DNA from 3 places in the Arthrobacter sp. SRS-W-1-2016 genome. Region 2 is predicted to be linked to each of the others. Evidence: riboswitches for the same ligand, from Rfam matches in the RefSeq annotation. Region 2 holds a riboswitch; each other region holds the start of a gene.
What was found. Region 2 has a riboswitch for thiamine pyrophosphate ahead of thiO (glycine oxidase ThiO). Riboswitches for the same ligand answer to the same signal wherever they lie in the genome.
Positions count from the first base shown of each region.

Region 1: it holds a riboswitch for thiamine pyrophosphate, as region 2 does, so the genes downstream of both, BMF89_RS12215 (ECF transporter S component) here and thiO (glycine oxidase ThiO) in region 2, are expected to answer to the same signal.
Region 3: it holds a riboswitch for thiamine pyrophosphate, as region 2 does, so the genes downstream of both, thiD (bifunctional hydroxymethylpyrimidine kinase/phosphomethylpyrimidine kinase) here and thiO (glycine oxidase ThiO) in region 2, are expected to answer to the same signal.

Region 1 is NZ_MTPV01000049.1:51,725-58,828, forward strand. It holds gene BMF89_RS12185 (Na+/H+ antiporter subunit D) at 1-401, shown strand, start outside; gene BMF89_RS12190 (Na+/H+ antiporter subunit E) at 398-964, shown strand; gene BMF89_RS12195 (monovalent cation/H+ antiporter complex subunit F) at 961-1,239, shown strand; partial or broken gene mnhG (monovalent cation/H(+) antiporter subunit G) at 1,229-1,591, shown strand; gene BMF89_RS12205 (DUF4235 domain-containing protein) at 1,741-2,001, opposite strand; gene BMF89_RS12210 (NUDIX domain-containing protein) at 2,053-2,775, opposite strand; TPP riboswitch at 2,970-3,106, shown strand; gene BMF89_RS12215 (ECF transporter S component) at 3,182-3,811, shown strand; gene BMF89_RS12220 (ABC transporter ATP-binding protein) at 3,811-5,421, shown strand; gene BMF89_RS12225 (energy-coupling factor transporter transmembrane component T) at 5,418-6,224, shown strand; gene BMF89_RS12230 (UDP-N-acetylglucosamine 1-carboxyvinyltransferase) at 6,635-7,104, shown strand, end outside.
Region 2 is NZ_MTPV01000067.1:17,432-24,535, reverse strand. It holds gene BMF89_RS17380 (DUF3107 domain-containing protein) at 1-63, shown strand, start outside; gene BMF89_RS17375 (hypothetical protein) at 101-403, shown strand; gene BMF89_RS17370 (4a-hydroxytetrahydrobiopterin dehydratase) at 502-834, opposite strand; gene BMF89_RS17365 (thiazole synthase) at 895-1,701, opposite strand; gene thiS (sulfur carrier protein ThiS) at 1,705-1,941, opposite strand; gene thiO (glycine oxidase ThiO) at 1,938-3,242, opposite strand; TPP riboswitch at 3,234-3,353, opposite strand; gene thiE (thiamine phosphate synthase) at 3,380-4,069, shown strand; gene BMF89_RS17345 (RNB domain-containing ribonuclease) at 4,107-5,621, shown strand; gene BMF89_RS17340 (DEAD/DEAH box helicase) at 5,910-7,104, shown strand, end outside.
Region 3 is NZ_MTPV01000071.1:61,410-68,513, reverse strand. It holds gene obgE (GTPase ObgE) at 1-168, opposite strand, end outside; gene rpmA (50S ribosomal protein L27) at 312-575, opposite strand; gene rplU (50S ribosomal protein L21) at 636-944, opposite strand; gene thiD (bifunctional hydroxymethylpyrimidine kinase/phosphomethylpyrimidine kinase) at 1,366-2,886, opposite strand; TPP riboswitch at 2,878-2,974, opposite strand; gene BMF89_RS19400 (Rne/Rng family ribonuclease) at 3,121-6,273, opposite strand; gene BMF89_RS19395 (vitamin K epoxide reductase family protein) at 6,743-7,104, shown strand, end outside.

The DNA of each region.
Region 1 (7,104 bases), on a different contig from region 2:
GACTCCTGCAGGCTGGGATCGCCCTGGGGACACCCTTGTCCATGACCTTGGTGGTGGGCGGAGTGGTCACGAGCCTCTTGACCTTGTTGGCGATCGCCCGCGTCTGGAACCGCGCATTCTGGCGGAAACCCGAGGACGCTGAGTACCCGGCCCCCGTCCTGAAAGACTCTGCGGCCGTCGGGCTGCTTCCACGGACCATGGTGGGGCCGACCGCCGCGCTGGTGGTCTTTGGCGTGGCCCTGACCGTCTTTGCGGGTCCGCTCTTCCAATTGGCCGGAAACTCTGCGACACAGATGCTGGACCGTACGGCGTACATCCATTCCGTGCTCGGCGGGAATGCGAAAGTTCCGGACATCGCTGGGCCGGATGCGTCGATCCCACCGCAGGGAGGTGGAAAGTGAGCCGCAAGCGGATCTCGTTCCGCACCGAGTTGCCCCTGCTGGTCTGGCTGGTGGTCGTCTGGGGTGCGCTCTGGCGGGACTTCAGCCCCGGCAATCTTGTGTTCGGTGCGCTGATCGCCGTGGTGGTAGCCAGGGTCTTCTACTTGCCTCCCGTGGAGCTCAGCGGGCGTTTCAACGTGCTGCGGGCCATTCCTTTCGTCGTGGTGTTCCTCGGCAAAGTGGTGGCCGCGAGCTTCCAGGTCATGTACCTGGCGGTCTTCCGGGGTCCTTCGGTAACCAACGCAGTGGTTGCCGTTCCCCTGCGCAGCCGTTCCGACCTTATGGTGACGGCCACAGGGCATGTGATTTCGCTGATTCCGGGTTCCTTGGTGGTGGAGGTGGATCGCTCGACGTCCACGCTCTATATCCATGGGCTCAATGTCCGCAACGTTGTGGACACCGCCAGGCTGCGCAAGGAAGTCCAGGACACGGAAGCCTCGCTGATCCGGATCATGGGTACCCGGGCCGAAATGGACGCACTCCAGGCCGAAGGCCGGCCTGCAACGAGGGGAGCTGCCTCATGAAGGACATCGTGCTGATCGTCACGGCGGTGATTCTTAGCCTCGCGGCGGCGGGCGCAATCTACAGGATCGCCGTCGGGCCTTCGCTGCTGGACCGGGTGCTCGCCTCGGACGTGCTGCTCGCCATATTGGGCGCAGCGCTGGCCATCGACATGGCCGTCAACAGGCACCTCAACAACCTGGTGCTCCTCGTCGCCCTGACGCTGATCGGCTTCGTCGGATCGGTGACGGTGGCCCGCTTCGTGGCCGACAGGAGAGGGCAAGTCAATGACTCCTAACGCCACCGGAGCGGACGCCGTCATCGATGTGGTCACCGCAGTGCTGCTGATTGTCGGTGCGCTGATGTCATTGGGAGCGGCAGTCGGCCTGTTGCGCTTCCCGGACCTGATGAGCCGCATGCACGCAGCCACCAAGCCCCAAGTGCTCGGGTTGTTCCTTGTCTTGGCGGCCATCGGGCTGCAGATGCGCGAATGGTGGGTGTGGCCGATCCTGGCCGTCGCCTGGATCTTCCAACTGCTGACCGTGCCCGTGTCCGCACACATGGTGGGCCGCGCAGGCTACCGGACCAAACACCTCCACCCCGAGCTGCTGAGCATCGACGAACTCGAGGCTGTGGTGGTGCGGGCAGCCGGTCAACGGGCAGCGGAGAAAGCCCAGGAAGCGGCTTCGGAAATGCGCCACACCGGGAGCACGCGCGACGGAGGGAGCGCCCGGGAAAGCGGCAACGCCCGCGACGCCCGGGATAGCGGGAGCGCGGGCGCTAACGACGGGCCGTCCGCTTAGACGACGTCCTGTGTCTTTTCGAAGTGCGAGATGGCGCGCTTCGTACCCCGCCCCGCTACAACCTGGATGACGGCGCTGACAGCGGCGGAAATCAGGGCGAAGGTCAGGGCGGAACGCAGGCTCGCTTCCATGTCGTCGTTGCCCTTGGGTGGCTTGTTGCCTGTGGTTTTTTCCCACAGGGCGTTGACGAGCTTGGTGCCGGCGAAGCCTGCGCCGATGCTTACGCCGGTACCGAGCAGTTTGAAGAAGAAGTTCATTCCGGGACTCCTTGCGGGAGGAAACAGGACCGTCCCCAGCCTAACCCCACTTCAGGGCAGTTCCGGAGCACCGGATGGCGGCTGGTGCCTCAGCCGGAAGAACTCCTGCAGGGCCCCCGGCTTTGGACGCACGGGAACGATGTCCCGGCTCTCCCCCAGCACCGCTTCCATCGTGCCGAGGGCGAGGAGCTCATCCAGCAGAGCCAAGGTGGGCGGCATGAGCTTGAGCGTTCCGGCGGCTTCGGCATCAAGGATTGCGCGGACCGGCATCCACAGGGAGGATGACGCTTCCGTGGTCTGGTGCCTTGGCTCGGCACCGGAAACCGGGCAGGCCAGGTAGAAGTAGGTGTCGAAGCGCTTGGGCTGGTCTGCCGGGGTGACCCAGTTGGCCCACGGACGGAGGGTGGCGGCGTCGAGCTTCACCCCGGCCTCTTCGAAAACCTCGCGCTGTGCGGCCGCCAGTACGCGGCCGGCGTTGAAGCGGGCGGAAGAGGGCTCGACGGCGATGCTGCTCCGGTGCCACGCGGCGGCGTGCCGCTCCACGACGTCGTCCGCGAAGTCCCAGCCGGAGCTGTCCGCATGGTCCACCCGCCCGCCGGGGAAAACGACCATTCCCGCGGCAAAGTCCATCGTGGTCACCCGGTGCTGGACGAACACTTCCAAAGCGCACGCCGCATCTTGAGAGCCCTCCGGAACCGCGGCGTCGCGGACCAGGATCACGCTCGCGGCGAGTCTCGGTTCGGCCGTGCTGTTCGCTTCGTCAATCCCTGCCAAGACCGCTCCTTTGCCTGCGCTTCTGCGTCACATTCTGCTGGATCATTCTCCCAGTTTCCGCGGCCGCCCGCGTCATTCCGGGCCGGACTGCGCCCAACCCGCGAGTGATCCAGCAGAATCCGTCGATTCGCGTTCCGGCACAGCGCCCGCAACCGAGTCAAGGTGTAAACTGAACCACGCCCAAAAGGGCGGATTGATAACGACAGGGGAGCGCCGCCGTCGGGCTCGCAGCAATGCGGTACGGAGGACGGGCGCTGAGAGTGCGGACAGCCGCAGACCCTCGAACCTGATCCGGCTAGTACCGGCGCAAGGGAGTCGAGTTCTCATAGTGTCCGGAACCGGCACGGCGGAAGCCGCCCGCAGGAAACCGGAAACACTTTCCCCTCCTGTTCCTCAGGAGGACAAAATGACTGGTATTTCTGCAAGGCCGGGCCTCACCAAGCCTGCCTACAATTGGCGCGTCGTGGACATTGTCGTGGCGGCGCTGATCTCCATCGCCGGTGGCGTGATCTTCTGGGCATGGGACCAGATGGCTCTGGTTGCCACGCCTATGTCCGCCGGCTACCCGCCCCTGAGCGGCCTGATCGCCGGCGGGTGGATGATTCCGGCAGTCTTGGGCATGCTCATCGTGCGCAAGCCCGGTGCTGCAATTTTCTGCGAGACGGTGGCTGCCACCAGTGAGCTCATCATGGGTTCGCAGTACGGCACCACGGTACTGATCTCGGGCCTGCTCCAGGGCCTTGGCGCGGAACTCATCTTCCTGGCCTTCATGTACAAGAAGTTCAACCTGCCGGTGTCACTGCTGGCCGGTGCCGGCGCGGGCCTGTTCTGCGGCCTCAACGATTCCTTCCTGCCGTGGGGCTGGAACATCGCCTTCGAACCGGTCGACAAGCTCGCGTACATCGTGTTCTGCACGATTTCCGGTGCCGTTATTGCCGGAGCTTTGTCCTGGGTCGCGACACGCGGCCTGGCCAAGACGGGTGTCCTGAGTGCGTTCGCGTCCCGCAAGGCCGCTTCGGAGCCCGTCTTTTCCTGATGCCCAGTCCTGATTCCGGCACCTCTGCAGCGGTGCGACCCGCCGCCATCTCCGCGCAAGGTTGGGGCTGGCGGCACGCCGGCCGCACCACGCAGGCCATCCATGCCCTCGACCTGGACATCCGCCCGGGCGAGCGCGTGCTCCTGCTCGGCCCCTCGGGCGCGGGCAAGTCGACGCTCCTGCATGCACTGGCCGGTGTGCTGGGCGAGGAAGGGGACGACGCCGACGAGACCGGCTCGTTGCTGGTGGACGGTGTGTCGCCGAGGGCCCAGCGGGGCCGTGCCGGACTCATGCAGCAGGACCCGGAAACCCAGGTGGTGCTTTCCCGGTTGGGCGACGACGTCGCGTTCGGTGCCGAGAACCTTTGCGTGCCCCGGGAAGAGATCTGGAAGCGCGTCGGTGAAGCGCTCGACGACGTCGGGCTGCGGAATAGTGCGAGCGGCAACTTTGCGCTCGACCACCCGACGTCGGCCCTCTCCGGCGGGCAGAAACAGCGCCTTGCGCTGGCCGGCATCTTGGCGATGCGGCCGGGCTTGATCCTGCTGGACGAGCCGACCGCCAACCTGGACCCCGCCGGCGTGCTGGAGGTCCGTGACGCCGTGGGCCGCTGCCTCGACAAGACCGGCGCCACGTTGGTGGTGGTGGAGCACAGGGTCTCCGTCTGGAAAGACCTCGTGGACCGGATCGTGGTGCTCCAGCCGGGCAGTTCCTCCTCTGCGGGGGGCTCGACGCCGGCGGTTCTCCTGGACGGCGATCCCGAGACGGTGTTGGTTCAGGCGAGGGACATGCTCATTGCTGCGGGCGTCTGGGTGCCCGGGTACGTCCCGGCCACCAGGCCACGTTCGGGTACAGCGGCCGGCTTCGAGGCGGGGAGCTCCGGGGCGTCGGGTGGGGAGTTGCTCCTCGCCTCCCGGGAGCTCGCAGTGTCCCGTGAACGGTCGCGGCGCCGGGGTTTCACGACGATCCCGCCGCTTCCCGTGCAGTCCGGTCTCGACGCCGAGGTGCTCGCCGGGCAGGCACTGACCATCACGGGCCCCAACGGCGCGGGAAAATCCACCTTCGCTTTGACCCTCGCGGGGCTGCTGGCGCCGGTGTCCGGCGCGGTGACTGCCGCCGTCGGGCTCAGCGACGGCGCCGGCACGGACCCGTTCAAGTGGAAGGCCCAGCAGTTGATCTCGCGCATCGGGACGGTCTTCCAGGAGCCGGAGCACCAGTTTGTCACCGGCCGCGTGCTCGACGAGCTCATGTTCGGCCCCAAGCACCTTGGCCACGGCGAGGAGCGGGTGGACGAATTGCTGGAGCGTCTGCGCCTTCGGCATCTGGTGGACGCCAATCCGTACACGCTCTCCGGGGGCGAAAAGCGCCGGCTGTCAGTGGCCACGGTGCTCGCCGCGCACCCCCGGGTCCTGGTGCTGGACGAGCCCACCTTTGGCCAGGACGCGAACACGTGGGCTGAGCTTGCCTCGTTCCTGTCCGAACTGCTCGATGCAGGAACCTCCGTTGTGTCGGTGACTCACGATCGGGAATTCAGCTCCGTCCTGGGTGGCACCGAGATGCGGCTCGAGCCTGTGCTCCAGGGCGGGGCCCGGCAGGAAGCAGGTGCGGCATGAGGGAAGCCTTGACCCTGCGCGGCAACAATGCCCTCCTGACACGCGCCAATCCGTTGGCCAAGTTCGTGTCGGTCTTCCTGATCACCCTGGTGCTGGCGTTGTCCATCGACCTGGTGTCGGCTTCGACGGCGCTCTTGGGCGAACTGGCGTTGTTCCCGCTCGCGGGCCTTACCGTGCGTTTGCTCTGGCAGCGTGGCTGGCCGTTGATCATCGCGGCGGTGCTGGGCGGCTGGAGCACAGCGATCCTCTCGGCTGGCAGCGGCAGGACACTGCTCGACGTCGGGATCTGGTCAATCAGCGAAGGCTCGCTCCAGCTGGGAGTCGGCTTCATGCTGCGCGGCCTTGCCATAGCGCTTCCGGCCATCCTCCTGATGAGTTGCACCGACCCCACCGATCTTGCCGATGCGCTGGCGCAGAAGGCGAAACTGCCGCATCGATTTGTCCTGGGAACCTTGGCCGCGCTGCGGCTCGTGGGGCTCATGGCGGAGGAGTGGCAGACCATCGGCATGGCCCGGCGCGCGCGGGGTGTCGGCTCGCACGGGAGCCCGCCGCAACGGGTCAAGGCCATGCTCGGCCAAAGCTTCGGGCTGCTGGTCCAGGCGATCCGTCGGGCGTCCCGCTTGGCCGTGACCATGGAGGCGCGGGGCTTCGGCGGCGGACAGCGGACCTGGGCCCGCGAATCAAGCTACAGCCGCCTGGACGTCTGGGTTCTGGCCGGCGGGGTGGTCATCGCAGCCGCAGCCGTGCTCGCGGCCCAATGGGCAGGGACGTGGCACTTCGTCTGGCTGAAGCAACCCAACTAGCTCGCATTTGTTGTCGTTTTGGCGCCTCATAACGACAACAACTGTTAGTCAGTTGGGTGCGCCAGATCCAATCCGGCCGCACGGTAACGCCGCCCGGATGCTGCCCCGTGGGGGCGGTCCCGTCTGCAGGGCCCCCGAAATGGGTCTTCCCCCAGCCAAGAAAGCCGCCGACGCCGGATGTTCCGCGGGTGCAAGCGACCAGCACGAGGCGGGCGCGAACCTGTCAACCCCCGGCGCTTCCGGTGCCTTGGAATCCGGCGGGGAATTTTGTTGACCCCCAGGTTCGTTGTAGTTGGCGAGTGACCAACTTCAGAGCGTGAATATCGCACGAGGCGACTATTGATCGGCGGAATCGGCGTGTTGCGTCACAAAATCTCCCATGAATACGCCGTCCGTGATATTTATTGATCATGACTCAACCGACTGCCGAACATGTAGGTCTCCTTCTTCGTGAAGCCCGCGGCGAAAAGGGTTGGACGCAGGGACAGCTCGCCTCGGAACTGGGCACCAGCCAAAGCGCCATTGCCCGGATGGAACAGGGCAAGCAGAATCTCAGCCTCCGCATGATTGAGCGCCTTGAGTCGATCTTCGGGCGAACCATCGTCAAGGTCGGAAAACGGCAGATGACCCACCTGCGCGTGGAAGGCGGACGCACGCTCTCGGGCTCGGTGGACGTCAACAGCAGCAAGAATGCCGGCGTCGCACTGCTTTGCGCGAGCCTCATCAACCGCGGCACCACCACCTTGCGCCGGCTTGCCCGGATCGAAGAAGTCAACCGGATCGTCGAGGTCTTGACCTCCATCGGCGTCGAATGCACCTGGCTGAACGGCAACGATCTGCGCATCCGCCGCCCCGAAACCCTGGACCTCGCCTCCATGGA
Region 2 (7,104 bases):
GTCCTCGGATACGTTGAGATCGGTGCCGAGGAAGTACGCCGGGTCGGCTTCGGCGCGCTCTAAGCTTTTACACCAGAACACCAGCGAGCCAGGAGTCCGCATGCTCTCACTTGTCATCGTGGCGCTAGCCACCATCGCCTCGGGCTTCATTGTCTGGGGAACTGACAAACGCCGGGGCACGTACGGAATCACCCTGCCCGCCGGCGTTTCGGTGGCCGTCGCCATGCTGAGTTGGATGATCTTCATCCAACTTGGCTTTGGCTACCAGCCTGGCGTGACGTGGATCCCTTGGGTCCTGCCCATCATTCTGGGTACCGTGGCGGCCGCGGTGGCCTCGTACTTCCTGGGCCACCACCGGGCCCGGCACGATACTGCCCAGCTGACCGCGGCCCTGCGGCTCTAGCTGGGGCTGCTCGTACGGGCCGGCGACACTTCAAACAGAACGGCGACTCCTGTATCCGGGCGTCGCCGTTCTGTTTGCGTGTCGCGGACGAACCGGGCTCACGGCAGAGCTTCGGGTCGCGCCACTGCCCCGGCGTCCTTGGCTGCCCGGCTGACGTTCGTGGCTGCCCGGACATCGCGTCGGGTTACCTCGCTCCCGGCGTCGTGGGAGGTGTAGCGGATGGACACCCGGTTGTACCTCCAGTCCAGGTCCGGGTGGTGGTTCTGCTGCTCGGCGATGCGCCCGACGGCGGCAATCAGCTCGAGTGCCGCCGCCGACGTCGGGCATTTATAGACCGTGACGAGGCTGCCCAGGTGGTATCGCCAGTCCGGCAGATCCGCCAAGGCGTCGTCGATCGCGGACTTGGTGAGGATGTCATCCTTGCCGGCCATGGGGAGCTCCTTCGCTGACAGGGGATTCACACGAATCCGCCGACGGCCGGCAATAACCCGCTAGAGAAACTCTGCCCGGCCTTCCATGGCCGATGACGCCAGCGCGTGTTCCCGGCGCGGGATGCGGCCCGCCTGCTTCGCCAGCCTACCGGCGATGACCGCGTGTTTGAAGGCCTCGCCCATCTGCACCGGGTTCTGCGCGCGGGTCACTGCAGTGGCCAGCAGCACGGCGTCGCAGCCGAGCTCCATGGCCAACGCGGCGTCGGAGGCAGTGCCGATGCCGGCGTCGAGCACCACCGGCACGGAAGCCCGGGACACAATGAGCTCGATGTTGTGGGGATTCAGGATGCCCAAGCCGGTACCGATAGGCGCGCCCAACGGCATCACCGCCGTTGCTCCGAGGTTTTCCAGCCGAAGCGCCAGCACGGGGTCGTCGTTGGTGTAGGCGAAGACCTTGAAGCCGCGGTCCACCAGCTTCTCCGTTGCATCCACCAACTCCACGGCATCGGGCAGGAGCGTCTGCTCGTCGGCGATGACCTCCAGCTTGACCCAATCCGTTTCCAAGGCCTCCCGGGCAAGTTCGGCTGTCATGACAGCGTCCTTGGCGGTAAAGCAGCCGGCGGTGTTGGGCAGGACACGGATGCCGTGGTCCACGAGCAACTGGAACAGGGAACCGGTCTCCGTCGGTGAGTACCTCCGCATGGCAACGGTGGTGAGTTCGGTGCCGGAGGCCAACAGCGCTGCTCCCAGGCCGTCCAGGCTCGGGGCTCCGCCGGTTCCCATGATGAGGCGCGAGCCGAACTCAACACCATCGATTACCAGGGCGTCGGTTCGGGTGCTTGCTGCGTGAGTGCTTCCTATGGTCATTGTTCAGCCTCCCTGTACTGCGGTCACGATTTCGAGTTCGTCGCCCTCTGCGAGCGCGGTGGCAGCCCACTGGCTGCGCGGCACCACTTCGGAATTGCGTGCGACGGCGACGCCGATCTTGCGTCCGTCGGCCGCCTGGCCGCTGGGGTCAACAACCCGTCCGGTGATGTGGCTGACGAGTGTGGTCACGGACGCGCCGTCGCCCAGTGTGTGGTCTGCGCCGTTCAATTTGATGTTCATGCGTGGTCCTTCGGAAGGGGATGTGGGGTGTCGGCCGATGGGCCGCCTGTGGATGCCCTTGCTGCTGACAGCGGGCGGGAGAAGCGGTCCGGGCGGAATTTGTTCCACCGCGGATCGACGGTGCCATCCATGAGTCCGACGCAGATTTGCGCCGCTGCAGGGGTGAGGAGCACGCCGTGCCGGAAAAAGCCGCTGGCCACGATGAGGCCGGGCACGGTTCCTTCGCGACCTTCGACACGGCCCAACAGCGGTGCGTTGTCCGGTGTGCCAGGGCGGGCACGGGCGGTCGCCTCGAGGAGTTCCAGTTCGGCGACAGCCGGAACCAGTACCTGGGCGTCGCGGAGCAATTGGTACACGCCCCCTGCTGACACCGGGTTGGCTCCTCCCCCGGACGCCGACAAACCGTCTTCGCGTTGCGTTGCGCCGATCACCACGGTCCCGTCGTCGCGGGGAACGATATACACGGGCACTCCGCGCACCATCCCACGGACGGTGGCGGTGACAAGGGGCTGCAGATGCTCCGGGACGCGCAGCCGCAGTATGTCGCCGTACACGGGACGCAATGGCAGCGACAATCCATCCGGCAGGCCGTTCAAGCGGGCAGCATCAAGTCCGTTGGCTACTACTGTTTCCGTGGCGAGAACGTTGGCGCCCGAGCCGAGCACCGTCCCGACGACGCGCCCGTCCTCCCACAGGAGGCCCGCCGCAGTGTCGTGGACCGCAAACCCGTCCCCTGCCCCCGCGATCCAGCTCGAATCGCCGGGCTGGTGGTTTGCCAAGGCGGCGAGAATCGCGGCCGAGAGCCGGCGCGGATCCACTTGGTGATCGCCCGGGATATCGAAAGCACAGGAAATCTGCGGGCTCAAGAGCGGCTCTCGCTCCCGCGCCTCGCGCAACGGAACGGATTCCACCACCAAGCCATGGGCGAGCTGGACGTCCCGAAGGTCGGCGAGCGCCCGGCGGTCCGCGGCGTCCGCACCGACGGCGAGGGTCGGCGTCGTGCGGTAACCCGTGCCGCGCCCGGCGCTTGAGCCGGTCACATTGCGTTCGAAGCCCGGCCACAACGCCGATGATTCGAGCATGAGCTCCAGGAGGTCCTCTTCCTGGTAGTGCAATTCGCTGACGGGCGCCAGCATTCCCGCTGCCGCGAACGTAGCGCCGCTGGCCGGTGCGGGATCGATGAGGGCAACCGAACGGCCGGATCTGCGGGCTTCCCCCGCGATGCCGAGGCCAATGACACCGCCCCCGATCACCGCGACATCCGCGTGGAGGGGCCCGTTCCGGGTGTTTGCTTCTTCCATGGAGTCCTTCCCTACGCCGGTACTAGCCGGATCAGGTCAAGCGGTCGGCGCTGAAGCCCTCTCAGCCGCGCGGCGATTGTGACCGCCGCCGCGGCTCCCGCGGTACCAGCCCAGTTTAGAGGAACTACTCTGTTTCCATGACCCAGCACGATGTCCACACCACCGCCCGCCTGTACCTCTGCACCGACGCCCGCAAGCAACAGGGTGATTTTGAGCAATTTGTCGATGCCGCATTCGAGGGCGGCGTGGACATCATCCAGCTGCGTGACAAGACGATTGAAGCCGCCGAGGAACTGGAACTCCTGGAGATCCTGCAATCCGTGGCGCACCGTCACGGCCGTCTCTGGGCAGTCAACGACCGGGCGGACGTCGCTTCCCTCTCGGGTGCACCGGTGTTCCATATCGGCCAAAAGGACATTCCGCTGCGCTCGGCCCGGAAGCTGCTCCACGACCCCACCATCATCGGCCTCTCCACGCACACGCCGGAACAGATCGACGCGGCCATCGCCGCGTCGCCTGGCCGCAGCGGCCTGGACTACTTCTGCGTCGGGCCGGTGTGGGCCACCCCTACCAAGCCGGGACGCTCCGCCGTCGGGCTCGATCTGGTGAAGTACGCCGCCAGCGCGGTGAAGCAGGCAGACGCTGAGACAGTCGGCGGCGTGGTGCTCCCCTGGTTCGCGATCGGGGGCATCGATCTGGGCAACGTCGAAGAGGTAGTGGAGGCCGGTGCAAGCCGCATCGTAGTGGTCCGCGCCATCACCGAGGCAGAGGATCCGACGGCGGCAGCCCAGGCACTCCTGGCCGCCCTTGACGCTGCGGCGGCCTAGCGAGACGCCGAAAGATTTTGGAGTTACCCTGACTTTCGTGTCACATCAGCGGATAGCCCCGAATGTCAGTGAAACGTCGAATCAGCTCGCGGAAGCACTGGCGGCGCTTCGGACTGAACTCGAGCTGCCTGCAGGCTATCCCGCTGAAGCGCTGCGCGACGCCGAAGCGGCGGTTTCCGGACACACCCTGCCGGTGCAGGACCTCACGGACGTTCCGTTCATCACGATCGACCCGGCCTCTTCCACGGATCTCGATCAGGCGCTCTTCATCGACCGGTCCGGCGATGGTTACAGGGTCCTCTACGCCATCTCCGATGTGCCCTCCTTCGTGCCCCCGGGAGGAGCGCTCGACGCCGAAACCCGCCACCGCGGGCAAACGTACTATGCCCCGGACGGCCGCATACCGCTGCACCCCGAGATCATCAGCGAGCACGCCGGAAGCCTGTTGGCCGGCCAGACGTGCGGCGCGTTCGTGTGGGACTTCGAACTCGACGCCGAAGCGGAGTTCCGCACCGTCTCTGTGGGTCGGGCAAGCGTACGCAGCCGCGCCAAGCTCGACTACAAAGGCGTGCAGGCGGAGATCGATTCCGGCGCGGCCGATCCCGTCCTTCATCTCCTCAAGGAGGTCGGACTCAAGCGGGTGGAACTCGAACGCCGCCGCGGCGGAGCCAGCCTGAACATGCCTGAGCAGGAAATCGTGCAGCTGCCCGACGGCGAGGGCTACAGGATCGTCGCAGCTCCCTCGCTGCCGGTGGAGGACTGGAACGCCCAGATTTCGCTCATGACCGGGATGGCAGCCGCCCAGCTGATGCTCGACGGCAAAGTGGGAATCCTACGGACCATGCCCGCCCCCGATGAGCGTTCGTTGCTCCATTTCAAACGGCAAACCGGGGCGCTTGGCAAACCTTGGACCGAGGGGACCAGCTATGGCGAGTACCTGCGGAGCCTCGATGCCAAGGACCCCCGGCAACTGGCCATCCTCCATTCAGCGGGACTGCTTTTCCGTGGTGCCGGCTACACGCCTTTCGACGGCGAGGTCCCGGACAGCGTGATGCAGTCCGCCATCGGGGCACCCTATGCCCACACCACCGCTCCGTTGCGCCGGCTGGTCGATCGATTTGTCCTGGTCATCTGCGAAGCGCTCAGCAATGGAACCGAGATACCAGCATGGGCCCGGGACGCTTTGCCGAGCCTGCCCGAGATCATGGCGTCATCCGACCAGCTGGCCGCGAAAATGGAGCACCTGGCCCTGGACACGGTGGAGGCAGCGCTCCTTGTCAACCACATCGGACAGGAATTCGACGCCGTGGTGATTTCCGGATCGAAGCCCGCCAAAAACAACGGAAATGGCAACGGGAACAGCCACAACGGCAACAACGGAAACGGCAACGGAAACGGAGCCCAGCACGGCCCCTACGGTGTCGTGCAGATCGCCGAGCCCGCGGTCACCGCTCGTTGCGATGGCGAAATGGAGTCCGGAACGAAGGTCCGCGTGAAACTGCTTCACGCGGACATTGCCACCCGCCAAATCACCTTCGAGCTCCTCCCGTAGCGCACTTCGTTCGCGGGCCCGGGACCGCGATCCGGGGTTTATTGTCCCCAGACGCTAGACTGTGTAAGTAGTAATGGATGCCCGGTCGTTGATTCAGTTCATTTTTTGACATCAACAAGCCCGCCCCTACGCGATCTTGAGATACACCAGCTGGTCCCCAGTGCCAGTATTTAGATAGCCCGCGATCGGCTTCCACTGGATTTGCTTGCGCCCATCCGTGCTCCGGAACGGCCCTGCCACAACCGTTGAGCACGCAGCGCAGCCCAAATGAATAAGGAAAACTCCACTGTGAGTGAATTGCACACCCATGAAGTTCTGACAGACGGAACCGAAACGATCGAACCCGAGGAAACCATTTCCTCGGATGAAACACCCCACGAGATCGCGGAAAAGACCTTCGCCGACTACAACGTCCGCGCAGACATCGTCGAATCCCTCGCCGACGCCGGAATCACCCACCCGTTCCCCATCCAGGCCATGACCCTCCCGGTCGCCCTGGGCGGTCACGACATCATCGGCCAAGCGAAGACCGGTACCGGAAAGACCCTCGGCTTCGGCATCCCGGCGCTGCAGCGCGTCGTCGGACCGGGCGACGCCGGCCACGAGAAGCTCGCAGTCCCGGGTGCGCCCCAGGCCCTGGTGATTGTTCCTACCCGCGAACTCGCCGTCCAAGTGGCAAACGACCTCCAGACGGCATCACGGAAACGCAATGCCCGCATCGCCACCATCTACGGCGGCCGCGCTTACGAGCCCCAGATCGAAGCCCTGCAAAAGGGCGTCGAGGTTGTTGTCGGCACTCCCGGCCGCCTGATCGACCTGTACAAGCAGAAGCACCTGAACCTCAAGAATGTTCGCATGGTGATTCTCGACGAAGCAGACGAGATGCTTGACCTCGGCTTCCTTCCCGACGTAGAGACCCTGATTGCCGGCACACCCGCCGTCCGCCAGACCCTGCTCTTCTCGGCCACTATGCCTGGCCCGGTCATCGCCATGGCGCGCCGCTACATGACACAGCCCACGCACATCCGTGCCGCCGACCCGGACGACGAAGGCCTGACGAAGCGCGACATCCGGCAGCTCATCTACCGTGCCCACAGCATGGACAAGGTGGAGGTCGTCGCCCGCATCCTGCAGGCCCGCGGCCGCGGCCGGACCATCATCTTCACCAAGACCAAGCGCACCGCGGCCAAGGTTGCCGAGGAACTCGTGGACCGCGGCTTCGCGGCCGCCGCGATTCACGGCGACTTGGGCCAGGGCGCCCGCGAACAGGCCCTCCGGGCCTTCCGCAACAACAAGGTGGACGTCCTCGTGGCCACCGACGTCGCCGCACGCGGCATCGACGTCGATGACGTCACGCACGTGATCAACTACCAGTGCGTCGAAGACGAAAAGATCTACCTGCACCGGGTGGGCCGCACCGGCCGCGCTGGCAACAAGGGCACAGCCGTGACGTTCGTCGATTGGGACGACATGCCGCGCTGGG
Region 3 (7,104 bases), on a different contig from region 2:
AGTGGTGGTCTGGGCATCGACGCGCAGGATCACGTCGCCGCCATTGCCGCCGTTGCCGCCGTCGGGTCCGCCGAGCGGCTTGAACTTCTCGCGCTTAACAGAGACACAGCCGTGGCCGCCTGTTCCGCCGGATACGTGAAGTACTACCCGGTCTACGAAGGTCGCCACGTGTTTCTCCTCTTTGTGGAAATTACTGCTTGAATGCGCGTTGCGGGCTCATGCGCCGCCGCCCGCCCTAGTAAATTCTAGTGCGGTTAAAAAGACAGGTGGAGCGGGCCATACGGCCCGCTCCACCCGTTCAGAACGTGTTATTACTCTGCAGCTGCAGCAGCAACGATGTTCACTACGCGACGGCCACGGCGAGTACCGAACTCAACCGCACCTGCCTGCAGGGCGAACAGGGTGTCGTCGCCACCGCGGCCGACACCGGCGCCCGGGTGGAAGTGGGTGCCGCGCTGGCGGACGATGATCTCGCCTGCGGAAACGACCTGGCCACCGAAGCGCTTCACGCCGAGGTACTGGGCGTTGGAGTCACGACCGTTGCGAGTGGAGCTCGCGCCTTTTTTATGTGCCATTTGAAATGCCTGCCTTTAAATTCTGGGGAATCTGTTGAAAACCTGAACAGCAACCAGTGGTTACTTGATACCGGTGATCTTGATCTTGGTCAGTTCTTGACGGTGACCCTGGCGCTTCTTGTAGCCGGTCTTGTTCTTGAACTTCTGGATGACGATCTTCGGACCACGGAGGTCTTCGAGGATCTCAGCCGTAACCTTGACCTTGGCCAGATCCGCAGCAGCGGAGGTGACCTTGTCACCGTCCACCAGGAGCAGTGCGGGCAGCTCAAGGGTGCTGCCGGCTCCACCGGGGACGCGGTTCAGGGTTACGTAGTCTCCAACGGAAACCTTTTCTTGGCGGCCGCCTGCGCGGACAATCGCGTACACCACTTGGGCACTCACTTCTCTCGACGTTTATTACTAAATTTGCGTGCGGAACCCCGATCCGAAAACGGGCCTGGTTCACGCTGTGCCTCAACGCCGTGGACTCCGTTACGGAATCCATGAGTCATCCCTCGAACAAATCCAAGTGAAATGTCAATTCCACATGAAAGGTCTCTAGGGGCATAACCCAAGTGTTGGCGTAAGCACCGAAGATCTAGATTACGCTAGTTTCGCCTTCGGCTGCAAATGAGGCCAGGTCCGGAGGCTGCCACGTGATGGCTGCCACAGACTGGCTATGCCGCCATCCGGTACCGTGCCCGTCAACCTTACCCTGCCGGCCGGGAAAATCCCGGATCCTCACGCCGACACGCTGCGGCGTCCGACGGAATGGCGCCGCCATCCCGTCCTTCCGCACCAGGAAACGGGTTCAGCCGTGCAGCCTTGGGGCATCAAAGAACGCAGTTTCATAGCGGCAGGATTCGGAGAATGCCTCCATCATGGCCGTGCGCTCGGCAGGAGAAGCGGCCCGTGCGGCCGCATCCGTGATGTCGATCGCCTTGCGGGTGGCCTCGGCGAACGCCTCGTCCGCGTATGTACGCAGCCAGTCCGCATAAGGGTGCTCGTCCGACGCTCCGGCCTGAAGGTAGCCATGGTGGAGCTGCCGTCCCACCTCGGCGTACAACCAGTAGCAGGGCAGCACGGCAGCCAACAGCACGGCATAGCTGCCCGACGCCGACGCCGCGAGCAAGTGGTCGACGTAGGCCTTGGTGACGGGGCCTTGTTTTTCGCTTACCTGCCGTCCGCTGAGCCAATTCCGATGGAGCTCGGACTCGACTTCAAGGCACATCTGCGAGCCGCGGGCCCAGAACAGCTGTTCGTTTTCGCTGGGGGCAAGGGCGCTTGCCCTGGCCAGGACCCTGGAATAGCCGTTGAGATAGATGGCATCCTGGGACAGGTAGTAGCTGAACTGCGCTTCGCCGAGGGCGCCGGTTTGCAAATGTTGGATGAAGTCCAGGCCATAAATAGCCGCAAGTTCCGATTGGGCTGCGTTCCACATCCGGACGGCGAAATCCCCTGGCTGCAGCTCTTGCTGGAGTGCGTGGAAATGATGGATCGGCCCGTTGCCCTTCCCCACTTCCAGCACCTCGGACTGGGTCAGCGCCTCCTGTAGCCAAGGCTTGACCACGCGCAGGGCAGATTCCCAATCGCCGAGCCGCGCCTTCGCCGTAGCCATCGCCGACGACAGGGAACATCCCGTGCCGTGGCTGTTGCGGGTCTCCACACGTTGGCCGGCGAATTCCACCACGTCCTGGCTCAGGACTCCCCCGGTGTTGACCAGGGCATCGGGGCAGCCCGCTCCCTGCAGGTGTCCGCCCTTCACCAGGACGGTGTTTCCGCAGGCAGCTGCCAGTCGCTTGCCCTGCTCCAGCGCCGATGCCCAGTCAGTCGCCTCAGCTTCGCCAAGCAGCATGGCCAATTCGGGAAGGTTGGGGGTGACCAGGTCGGCGAGGGGCAGCAGCTCCCGCAGCGCGGTTTCAGCGGATTCCGCGAGGAGCCGGTCGCCACTGGTGGCGATCATCACCGGATCCAGCACGACGACGGCGGGACGCGCCTCGCCGAGCCAGCGGCGGACTTCGTGGATGACCGCGGTGTCCCCGAGCATGCCGATTTTGACGGCATCGACCGTGATGTCGTCGCTGATGGCATCCAATTGCTGGCGCAGGAACTCCACGGGAGGCACATGGACGGCAGTGACTCCTCGCGTGTTTTGTACGGTGAGCGCCGTGATGACGGCCATGCCGTAGCCGCCGTTGGCCGCAATGCTTTTCAGGTCGGCTTGGATCCCGGCACCACCCGAGGGATCCGAGCCGGCGATGCTGAGGACCCTGGGGATAGGGTTCCGGGCAGCCTTGAGCGGGTAGACGGCCGATTGCGCCGAAACAGTCATGCGAGACATCCCTTCGCCGGTGCTAACCGGACAGGTTCAACGGGTTTGGTCTCAGCCGGCTTGGTGCGCGGCACCCCGTGTCGGTCCCCTAGTTTAACCCGGATCACACCCCGCCTGCTGAAATCGCCCAATGCAACCGGGGCGTGCGGGGGCCAGGTGAAACAGCGGGAAACGCAGAAGCCCCGGCCGTTTCCACGAGAGTGGAACGGCCGGGGCCTCTGCAAGGTATTGCGCCTAGAGCTGTGACTTGGGCACGCCGACTCCGAGAATGATCGGCTCCGCTGCCGGCGTCGACTTGGCCGGTGCAGCGTCCGGTGCCTTGGCCTCGTGCGCGGCCCCACCGGAGGCAGCCACAGCGACCTCGTGGTGCTCGACGTTGGTGGCGTTGGCGGCACCCTGGGCACGGCTGGCACTGCGGTTGCGGCGGCCTCGGCGTCCACGCGAACCCGAGTCCGGGGATTCACCGCTTGCAACGCCCGCGCGGGCCTCTGCGGGGGTTCCCTGGGGTTCCGCGGCTGCCGGGGTGGTGCCGGGCGCCTCCCCGAGTCCCGCGAACGCCTGAGCCAACAGATCCAGGCTCATGGCAGGGGCGCCGCTCGCTGGCTCTTCCTCGTGGTGGACGAAGGGCAGGGCCACTTCCTCGCCGCCGAACCGCAGCACAGGCTTCGAACGTTCCTCGCCACCCGATGCAGCGGCAGGAGCCGGGGCGGCCGGGGTTGCGGGAGTTGCTTCGGCTACGTGCCCGTCAGCGAGCAATTCCGCCGCGTGGTGGAGCTCGTCGTCGTGCAGGTGGGCAGCGTGTGCTGCCGCCGCGATGGTGGCAAGGGCGGCGCGGGTGGCTGCCTGCCGGTTCGGATCGGTGGATTCGACCGTGTGGACCGGCACCGGAGGTGTGACCGGGAGTTCGGCAGTTCCCTGGCCCGCGCCCCTGCCGCGGCGGCGCTTGCGCTGCTCCGGGCGGACGGCCGGCTGTGACTCAGTGCGTGGGTGGTGGTGTTCAGCTGCCACCACGTTGGCCCGACGGTGCTCGACAGGCTCGTCGTGCGTGACGATTCCGCGCCCTGCGCACGTCTCGCACTGCTCGCCGAAGACCTCAAGCAGGCCGGTGCCCATGCGCTTGCGGGTCATCTGGACCAAGCCAAGCGACGTCACTTCGGCGACCTGGTGCTTGGTTCGGTCCCGGCCGAGGCACTCGACGAGGCGACGCAATACGAGGTCACGGTTGGATTCAAGGACCATGTCAATGAAGTCGATGACGATGATTCCGCCGATGTCGCGCAAGCGCAGCTGGCGCACCACTTCCTCGGCAGCCTCAAGGTTGTTCTTGGTGACGGTTTCCTCGAGGTTGCCACCGCTGCCGGTGAACTTCCCGGTGTTGACGTCCACAACCGTCATGGCCTCGGTGCGGTCGATCACGAGCGAACCACCGGAGGGCAGGAAGACCTTGCGTTCCAGCGCCTTGTGGATCTGCTCGTCCACGCGCCATGCCGAGAAAATGTCCTGGTCCGAGGTCCACTTCTCAAGGCGTCCCACCAGATCCGGCGCCACGTACGTGACATAGGCCTCGATGGTGTCCCAGGCTTCGTCGCCGGAGACGATCAGCTTGGAGAAGTCCTCGTTGAAGACGTCGCGGACAACCTTGATGGTGAGGTCCGGTTCGCCGTACAGGAGCTCCGGGGCCAGGATCTTGGTGGACGTGGACTGGCTTTCGATGCCTTCCCACTGGGCCCGCAAGCGGTTGATATCGTGCGTCAGCTCTTCCTCGGATGCACCCTCGGCGGCCGTGCGGACAATGACGCCCGCGTTCTCCGGGAGGCGATCTTTGAGGATCTTCTTCAGGCGGTTGCGCTCGACGTCGGGCAGCTTGCGGGAAATTCCCGTCATTGACCCGCCCGGCACGTACACGAGGTAGCGGCCGGGAAGCGAAATCTGGCTCGTCAGGCGCGCGCCCTTGTGGCCCACGGGGTCCTTGGTCACCTGGACCAGCACGGAATCGCCTGACTTCAGCGCGTTTTCAATGCGGCGCGGTTTGCCTTCCAGGGTGACGGCATCCCAGTTGACTTCGCCGGCGTAGAGCACTGCGTTGCGGCCGCGTCCGATGTCGACGAATGCCGCTTCCATCGACGGCAGCACGTTCTGGACCTTGCCCAGGTAAACGTTGCCGATGAGGGAGTCCTGTTGTGTCTTCGACACGAAGTGCTCCGCGAGCACGCCGTCTTCGAGGACACCAATCTGGATCCTGTCGTCGCGCTGGCGAACGATCATCTGGCGGTCGACGGACTCACGGCGGGCCAGGAATTCGGCCTCGGTGATGACCTGGCGGCGGCGGCCGGTCTCGCGGGACTCGCGGCGGCGCTGCTTCTTGGCTTCAAGGCGAGTGGAGCCCTTGACGCTCGTGACGCGGTCCGAGCTGCTGGTGGACTCAACATGCGGGCGCGGAGCGCGGACACGGGTGACCGTGTTGGGGGGATCGTCGTCTCCGCCACCTGTCAGTTCCAGGTCCTGATCGCCACGGCGACGGCGCCGGCGACGGCGGGAAGTCACGCCTTCTTCGAGGACATCGTCGGTACCGGCTTCTGCCTCGTCCTCGGATTCCGCGGCGGTTTCTTCTCCCACGGCTTCATCACGCTCGGTGCCCCGGCGTCCACGACGGCCCCGGCTGCGACGCCGACGGCGGCTTCCGGATTCGTCCAGTTCGTTGTCCTCGGAGACTTCCTCGGCCTCGGCCCGCGGTTCTTCTTCGACGACGGCCGGACGGGCAACTGCGCTCAAGTCCGGCGCCTGGAAGATCATGGACGTAACGGAGCCAGGTTCCAGGAACAGCGAAGCGATCGGACTTGCGGATTCCGCCTCGACGGCCGGCTCCTCAGCGGTTTCCTCATTTGCTTCCCCGGGCACAACCTCCGCAACCGGAGCTTCGACCACTGCTTCTTCGGCAACGGGCTCGGTGCTCTTGGCTTTCGTGGTACGACGACGGCGGGCCGGCTTTTCCGGGGCAGTTTCGGCCTCTGCGGCTACTTCAGGTACGACGACGGCAGCCTCCGGTGCCTCGCCGCCACCGGTGGAAGCGTCTTCCGCGAAACCAGGCAACGGTTCCGGAGTTTCGACCTTCTTGCGAGACCTGCTGCGCCGGACAGGGGCTTTGGGCTCAACGATGTCCGCCGACTCGGCGAGGGGCTCAACGGTGGTTGCGGCAGCTCCGGCGTCGGGGGTTGCGTCCGCAGCGAGCGGCTCAACGGTGGCGGCAGCTCCGGCGTCGGGGGTTGCGTCCGCAGCGACCGTCTTCGGTGCCGCCTTGCGGCGGGTGCGGGTGACCTTCTTGGGTGCTTCAGTGGTCTCTGCGGACGCCGCATCTTCGGCGGCGGCTACAACTTGCTCGTTATCCATATGTGGCAACACTCCTGCCCTTGCGCAACCGCCACATCCGGTGCCCAGAGGGGCAATATTGTCAAAACCCGCAGGCGTTGACAGAAGTCAGTAGTGTTCTTTCCGGTTCGCACCAGCATGGGGGTGCGGCATCCACGGAAAGCCGGCTTCGCTCCAAACCCGTTGTTCTAAAAACACAACCAGGTGCCGTCCATTGCCACTGCGGCGCTTCCGGGGATCATTGGATCCTGGGCATGCCCTGCAAATGACTGGCGGTCTTGGGAACAAGATACCGGACCGGATTCCGCATGTGGATCGGCTTCCGGCCATGTTCATTCTCTCACACGCCCGCACTCCCGGCAGGAAGGACGCCCTGAAACCTTCCGTGCCGTCGCCCTCGCTGGACGCGTCCTCCAGCCGCCGCGGCTAGAATCCTCCCAAGAGCACTCCCCGGTTCCGCGCCGGGCCTCCCAGAAAAGGACAGCCAACCATGCCGAGCCCCGCCAGCCCGAACCTGGCCAACAACGATGCCCGATCCCTCCGGCAGGAGAACGCGAAAACCCCCGAAGGGGAGAACGCCGCGGACTCCGCATTGCCGCGCATGGTCCGCGACCGCCCCTTTGCGTGGCTACTGCTCGCCACCGGCGCCATCGCGTGGCTTGCATCCGGGGCGCTCGTGCTGGAAAAGCTGCAGGTCCTCATCGACCCGAACCACGTAACCGCCTGCGACCTCAATCCGTGGGTATCGTGCGGCAGCGTCATGAAGACACCGCAGAGTTCGGTTTTCGGTTTCCCCAATATGTTCATCGGAATTGTCGCCTTCGCTGTGATCATCACCACGGCCATGGCAAT